One region of the Stenotrophomonas sp. KH_052 genome, then DNA from elsewhere that is predicted to be linked to it. Evidence: predicted binding sites of a transcription regulator. Region 1 holds the regulator's gene; the other holds the start of a gene.

Region 1 (3,402 bases):
GGCGGCATCGAAATGGTGGGCCTGCAGCACCGCCTGGCCGGCGCGCGCGGCGCCGAGGGCTTCTTCGGCGGCATGGCACAGTTCAACCATGGCCGTCACGCCGAGGAAGCCGGCGCCACCCTTCAGCGTGTGGTAGCCGCGGAACACCGCATTGAGCTGTTCGCCGTCCTGGGGTGCCTGCTCCAGCGACACCAGCTGTTCGCCCAGGCGATCCAGGATTTCCTGCGCCTCGATGATGAAATCGGCAGTGATGTCGTCGGATACCGCGCTCATGCTTACAGCCCCAGGTCCGACAACAGGTCGTCGGCGTCGTTCTGCGAGACCGCGTGGCGGTCCAGTCCCTTCAGTGCCGGCCCGGCCAGTTCCGGGTCGGAGCGATGCTGTTCCGGCGGCAGGCCGAGTGCGCCGAAGCCTTCGTGCACGCGGCGCACGATGCCGACCACGCGACGGATGATCTGCCCGGTCAGGTCCTGGTAGCTCTGGGTCAGGGCGATCTCGGTCAGGTTGTGGCGGATGCGCTCGAGCTGCGCGTCCTGGCCCGGCTGCAGGCCTTCGGCGCGCAGCTGCTCGGTCAGGCTGCGGCATTCCTCGGCCAGGTCCAGGGTGCGGTGGGTGGCCTGTTCGGTCATCGCCACCACGTGGTCCAGGCGCGCACAGGCGTCGTCCAGTTCGCCGGCTTCATCGGGCACGGTCGGCAGTTCACCCAGCGCCTGTCCCAGCTCGCGGGCCAGCCGCGAAAGACCGCTCATCATCGGCTGCGTGCGCAGCGCGACCAGCCCGTCGATGCGCTGCCGCCACGCGGCTTCGTCACCGGACTCGAGTGCGTCCAGGGCTTCCTGCAGGCGCAGGGCGAGGGCGTTCCTGTCGACCGTGGTATCCATCAGGCGCTGGCCGCCAGGCGTTCGAAGATCTTGCCGAGCTTCTCTTCCAGGGTCTGCGCGGTGAACGGCTTGATGATGTAGCCGTTCACGCCGCTCTGGGCGGCTTCGATGATCTGCTCGCGCTTGGCTTCGGCCGTCACCATCAGCACCGGCAGTGTCTTCAGCTTGGCATCGGCGCGGATCGCCTTGAGCAGTTCGATGCCGGTCATCACCGGCATGTTCCAGTCGGTGACCACGAAATCGAACGGCTGGCTCTGCAGCAGCGACAGCGCGGCATGCCCGTCCTCGGCTTCGGCGGTATTGGTGAAGCCCAGATCGCCCAGCAGGTTCTTGACGATCCGACGCATGGTCGAGAAGTCGTCGACGATCAGGATGCGCATGTTCTTGTTCAAAGCAGAGTTCCTTTGTTGTTCAGTCCGGGCGGCCGGGGGCAGCCGCCTCGGGCATGTTCATTCTTCCAGGCCGGCGTCCGCCGCCTCGAAAATCTTCAGTCGACCACGCAGGCGCAGCACTGCCTGGCCGTGGATCTGGCAGACCCGCGATTCACTCACGCCAAGCACCGCGCCGATCTCCTTCAGGTTCAGCTCCTGCTCGTAGTAGAGCGACAGCACCAGCTGCTCGCGCTCGGGCAGGTGGCCGATCGCCTTGCCCAGCTCGCGGCCGAACTCGCCGCGCTCCAGCACCTGCTGCGGGGTCGGGCCACCCTGGGTGACCGTGTCCAGCTCGCCCTGGTCTTCGATGCGCGACTCCAGGCTCAGCACCTGGCCACGTGCGGCGTCTTCCATCAGCCTCAGGTATTCGGGCAGCGGCATTTCCATCGCCGCGGCCACTTCGGTGGCACTGGCGGCGCGGCCGCTGCTCTGCTCCAGGCGGCGGATGGTGGCGGCGGCATCACGAGCGCGGCGGTGGACGGAGCGGGGCACCCAGTCGCCACGGCGGATCTCGTCGATCATCGAGCCGCGGATGCGGATCGACGCATAGGTCTCGAACGAGGCGCCCTGGTCGGCGTCGTAGCTGCGCGAGGCTTCGATCAGGCCCATCATGCCGGCCTGGATCAGGTCATCGACCTCGACGCTGGCCGGCAGGCGCGCGGCCAGGTGGTGGGCGATGCGCCGCACCAGGTCCGAATGCTGGGCGATGACTTCGTTCGCCGCCGAGCGCTGCACTTCCCTGTACTGGGCTGCGCCTTTCATGCCGTCACCCCACGCTGCTTGAGGATGCGTTCGAGGAAGAACTCGACGCCGCCACGCGGTTCGGTCGGCGCCTGCCAGCGCGCGGTACGGCGCGCGATCTCGGTGATGGCCAGCGCGGCCGGGCTGGACGGATAGGCCTTCACCACCGGCTGCTGGCGCTGCACCGACAGGCGCAGCCAATCGTCCTGCGGCACGCAGCCGAGGTAGTTCAGCGAGACATCGGCGAGGAACTTCTCGCAGACACGGGTCAGCTTTTCGTACAGCACGCGGCCCTCGTTGGGATCGCGCACCATGTTGGCCACCACCTGGATGCGGTCCACGCCACGCTCGCGCGACAGCACCTTGATCAGTGCGTAGGCGTCGGTGATCGAGGCCGGCTCGTCACAGACCACCACCACGGTGTCCTGTGCGGCCTGGCAGAAGGTCAATACGCCATCGTTGATGCCGGCGGCGGTGTCCACCACCATGATGTCCAACTCGCGTTCCAGCTCGGAGAACACGTTGACCAGGCCGACGTGCTCGGCCGGGGCCAGCTCGGCCATGTGGCGGCGGCCGGACGCGGCCGGGACCACCAGCACGCCGTTCGGGCCTTCGACGATGACGTCATCCAGCGAGCAGCGGCCGGCGACCAGGTCGGCCAGCGTGAAGGTGGGGTCCAGGCCCAGGATCACGTCGATGTTGGCCAGGCCGAGGTCGGCGTCCAGCAGCAGCGTGCGCTTGCCCATGCCGGCCAGTGCCACCGCCAGGTTGGCGGACACATTCGTCTTGCCCACGCCGCCCTTGCCGCCAGTGACCGCAATGGTGCGCACAGGGCCGAGCGGCTCGCTGCGGGTGGCCGACAGCGGGAAGGTCTTGGTCAGCTTGGCGTACTCACGCGACGGCATGGTTCAACTCCGGGTTGCAGGGCATATCGGCCGCGCGGCGCAAATCTTCAAGGCGAAGTACGAGATTGGCTGCACTGGCCCGGTGCAGGTCCTCCGGAACGTCCTGGCCGTCGGTCACCCAGGTGATCGGCAGGGCGTGGTCCACGGCCACCGACAGGGCGTTGCCGAAGCGGCCGGTCTCGTCCAGCTTGCTCAGCACCAGGCCCTGCAGGTTGGCCGCGCCGAAGCGGCGGACCACCTCGTCCATGTCGCCGAAGCTGGTGTTGGCCGGCAGCACCAACAGGGTGCGGACCTGGCGGGCGGCACGCAGCCACTGCAGCTGGGCGGCCAGTGCGCGGTCGCGCGGGCCCAGGCCGGCGGTGTCGATCAGCACCAGCTTGTAGTCCTTCAAGCGTTCCAGCAGCTGGTCCAGGTCGGTGCCGCTGTTGGCCTCGTGCACCGCGA
Region 2 (3,402 bases), 790 kb from region 1:
GCCGCCATCGGTGCGCTGGGCCTGGCTGGCGTGATCGGTGCGCTGCTGGCAGCGCGGGTAGGGCACTGGATGGACCGTGGATTCGCGCATCGGGTCAGCCTCGGCGCGCTGCTGCTGATGCTGGTCGCGTGGTGGCCGCTGCTGGGGTTGCCGCATTCGGTGGGCATGTTGTTGCTGGGCGTGGTCGTGCTCGATCTGGGTGGGCAGGCGCTGCATGTATCGAACCAGGCCCTGCTGCTGCGCGCGCCGGGCGAACAGCATGGACGCATGGTGGCGCTGTACATGCTGTTCTATGCGCTGGGCAGCGGTGCCGGCGCAGCGGCGGGCACATGGATGCAGGCGCGCCATGGCTGGCCTGCGGTATGCCTGCTGGGCGCCGGCATCGCATTGCTGGCGCTGCTGTGGTGGGCGGCGTGGCGGGTACCGCGCCGTGCCGCAACGTAGCGACGCGCGCGCCCGGGGTTGCCGCTACCGCTGCAATGCACGCCGCCCGGGCGCTTCCTGCAGTGCATCGCTGGCCACCACCACGCGGTTGCGGCCGCTGCGCTTGGCCTCGTACATCGCCGCGTCGGCACGGGCCATCAGCCGCTCGTAGTCCGGATGACCGTCATGGCCGGCGACACCGATGCTGGCGGTCAGGCTCAATACCTGGCCGTTGGCCAGCGGCACCGGCGATTTTGCGATCTGCCGGCGCAGGCTTTCAGCAATCACTGCCGCCTGTGATTCGCTGGCGGCGACCAGCACCACCACGAATTCCTCGCCACCGTAGCGGAAAAGATAATCGCTGCCACGGGTGAGCTGGCCGAGCACCCCGGCCACGTGCTGCAGGGCGCGGTCACCGGCATCGTGGCCGTGGCCATCGTTGATCGCCTTGAAATGATCCAGGTCGAGCAGCAGCAGCGAGAACGGTGTGCGGTTGCGTGTGGCCAGCTCGATCTCCCGGCGCAGCACGGTCGGCAGGAAGCGACGGTTGAGCAGGTTGGTCAGCGCGTCGCTGCCTGCATCCAGTTCGCCGATGCGCTCGAACAGCAGTGTCATCAAGGTGCGGATCGCGGCCAGGTCCTCGCGGATGGCCGGCAGCACCGCCAGTCGCTGCGCCGGAGCATCGCCGCTCGCGCGCTGCAGGTGGCCATCAATGCGGGCCATCAACTGGCCCACCTGCTGCGTTTCGCTGCTTTCGCCGAAGCTGGGGATGCCCTTATGAGTGAACCACAGGCCGAACTCCGAGGTAGCCAGGCTGGCGTTGTCGCTGGCCTGCACGTGACCGGCCAATGCGTAGAGCAGGGCGTTTTCCCAGTCCAGTAGCAGTGCGCGCTGGCGCTCGCGTTCGGTACCGACGTTCTGTACCAGCGAGAACAGCCGGTAGGCGGCGTCGGCACGGGTGGAGCGCTCGCGCGCATGGGTGTAGGCCAGGGTCATGCCTTCCATGGCGATATCCATGATCGCGCTGAGGCAGTCGATGGCGGCGAATGCGGTGTCGCTGTCCGGTGCATCGTCACGCAGGCGCACGAACAGTTCGTGCTTGAGCACGCGCGCACCGCGGGTAACCAGGTCAACCGGAATGCCGACGCGGGCGTGCACGTCGCCGATGATCCGCTGTGAGGCCACGGTGTTGGCGATGCCGCTGGCATCAGTGGTCAGCAGCTGCGCCAGCCAGCGCTGCATGGCCGGCTGCAGGCGCTGCTTGACCTGGTCGTGGGACAGGAAACGGCGCGCACGGGTGTCCTGCAGCAGCACTTCGTAAAAGCGCTGGGCCAGCGCGGGTGGGGCATCGGTGGCAGCGGCCTTGAGCAGCGCGGTGGCGGCAGGGCCGGCCTGCAGCAGACACTGCTGCCAGGCCTCGGCCAGCGGCTGGCTGGCATCGTCCAATTGGGGTGGTTCCACGTCGATCTCTGACTGCGTACGGCAAACCACGGGTATCGGCCGCGGCGGCATACGGTTGATGGCGGGTTAGCCGGCCAGTTTACGCGCGGTGCAGGGTTGCACGGTGCGCAAACCACATCGGCGCCACTGCGGCAATGAGTGAACGCATTTGAGAATCAATCGCATTGATGGGAGAATGCGCGCACGGAACGGGCTGCAGGTGCCTGCTGCAGGACTGCTCCGCCTCCCCCTCGTCGTTGCCTCAAGCCCTTTGCCAGAGGCCCCGTAGCCCTGCCAGAAGGTCCTGATCATGTCCCGAGCCGTTGTCCTTTCGCCGCGCCCGCTGGCGCTTGCCGTTGCCGCCCTGCTGGCCGGCAGCGCCCTGACCGCCCACGCTGAAGCCGACGCCACCGATATCGACACGGTGCATGTCACCGCCTCGCAGATCGCACGCCAGGCGCTGGGCACCTCGACCATCACCGCCGAGGACATCGCCAGGCGCCCCCCGGCCAACGACATCGCAGAGCTGCTGCGGACCATGCCCGGCGTCAACCTGACCGGCAACAGTGCGTCGGGCCAGTATGGCAACAACCGCCAGATCGACCTGCGTGGCATGGGCCCGGAAAACACCCTGATCCTGGTCGATGGCAAGCGCATCGGTGCACGCGATGCGGTGCGCATGGGCCGTAGTGGCGAGCGCAATACGCGTGGTGACACCAACTGGGTGCCGGCGGAAATGATCGAGCGCATCGAAGTGCTGCGCGGACCGGCAGCGGCGCGCTATGGCTCCGGTGCTTCCGGCGGCGTGGTCAACATCATCACCAAGCGCCCGACCGGCGATCTGACCGGTGCGGTCGATCTGTATGGCCTGGTGCCCGAGCACAGCGCCGAAGGTGGCAGCGAGCGCGTCGGCGTGCAGTTGAGTGGGCCGATGACCGACACCTTGTCGTTCCGCCTGTACGGCAATCTCAACAAGACCGACGCCGATTCGCTGGCGCTCAACCGTGACTTCGCGACGAATCCGAACGCGGTGCCGCCGGCCGGTCGCGAGGGCGTCAAGAACCGCGATGTCAACGCGCTGCTGCGCTGGGACGTGACCGCCAACCAGGTGGTTGAATTCGAAGCAGGCACCAGTCGCCAGGGCAACATCTATGCTGGCGACCGCGCGGTCAGCACCACCGGTACCTCGACACCGATCGATCTGGGGGCGTTGGCCGAGCAGCGGGCCGAGACCAACCGCATGTACCGCACCACCGGCGCGATCACCCATCGCGGCCGCTGGGGTGACGTGACCTCGCGGGTAACGGCTGCAGTGGAGGCGGTGAACAACTCGCGCATCAACGAAGGCCTGGCCGGTGGTCCGGAAGGCAGCTTCAACGGCACCGACTGGTCGACCTCGCGCCTGCGCAACTACCAGCTGGATGGCGAAGTGAGCTTCCCGACCACGCTCGGTGGCGCCGAGAACATCTGGACGCTGGGCTTTGAGTACCTGGACAGCCGCCTGACCGATCCGTATTCGATGAGTCAGTCCAGCAGCAG

Evidence for each region. The regulator FliA, encoded in region 1, starts transcription of late flagellar genes. The targets are predictions, from matches to a motif close to TAAAGTTTNNCNNNCNNNGGCCGATAA.
Region 2: the regulator FliA is predicted to act here: its motif matches at 1,917-1,943, upstream of AC3ITW_RS06495 (GGDEF domain-containing protein).

What each region holds. Positions count from the first base shown of each region.
Region 1 covers NZ_CM174475.1:2,194,265-2,197,666, forward strand. Annotated here, with positions in the region: gene AC3ITW_RS10185 (chemotaxis protein CheA) at 1-273, opposite strand, end outside; gene AC3ITW_RS10190 (protein phosphatase CheZ) at 276-881, opposite strand; gene cheY (chemotaxis response regulator CheY) at 881-1,273, opposite strand; gene AC3ITW_RS10200 (RNA polymerase sigma factor FliA) at 1,331-2,074, opposite strand; gene AC3ITW_RS10205 (MinD/ParA family ATP-binding protein) at 2,071-2,958, opposite strand; gene flhF (flagellar biosynthesis GTPase FlhF) at 2,945-3,402, opposite strand, start outside.
Region 2 covers NZ_CM174475.1:1,408,775-1,412,176, forward strand. Annotated here, with positions in the region: gene AC3ITW_RS06490 (MFS transporter) at 1-444, shown strand, start outside; gene AC3ITW_RS06495 (GGDEF domain-containing protein) at 469-1,884, opposite strand; gene AC3ITW_RS06500 (TonB-dependent siderophore receptor) at 2,174-3,402, shown strand, end outside.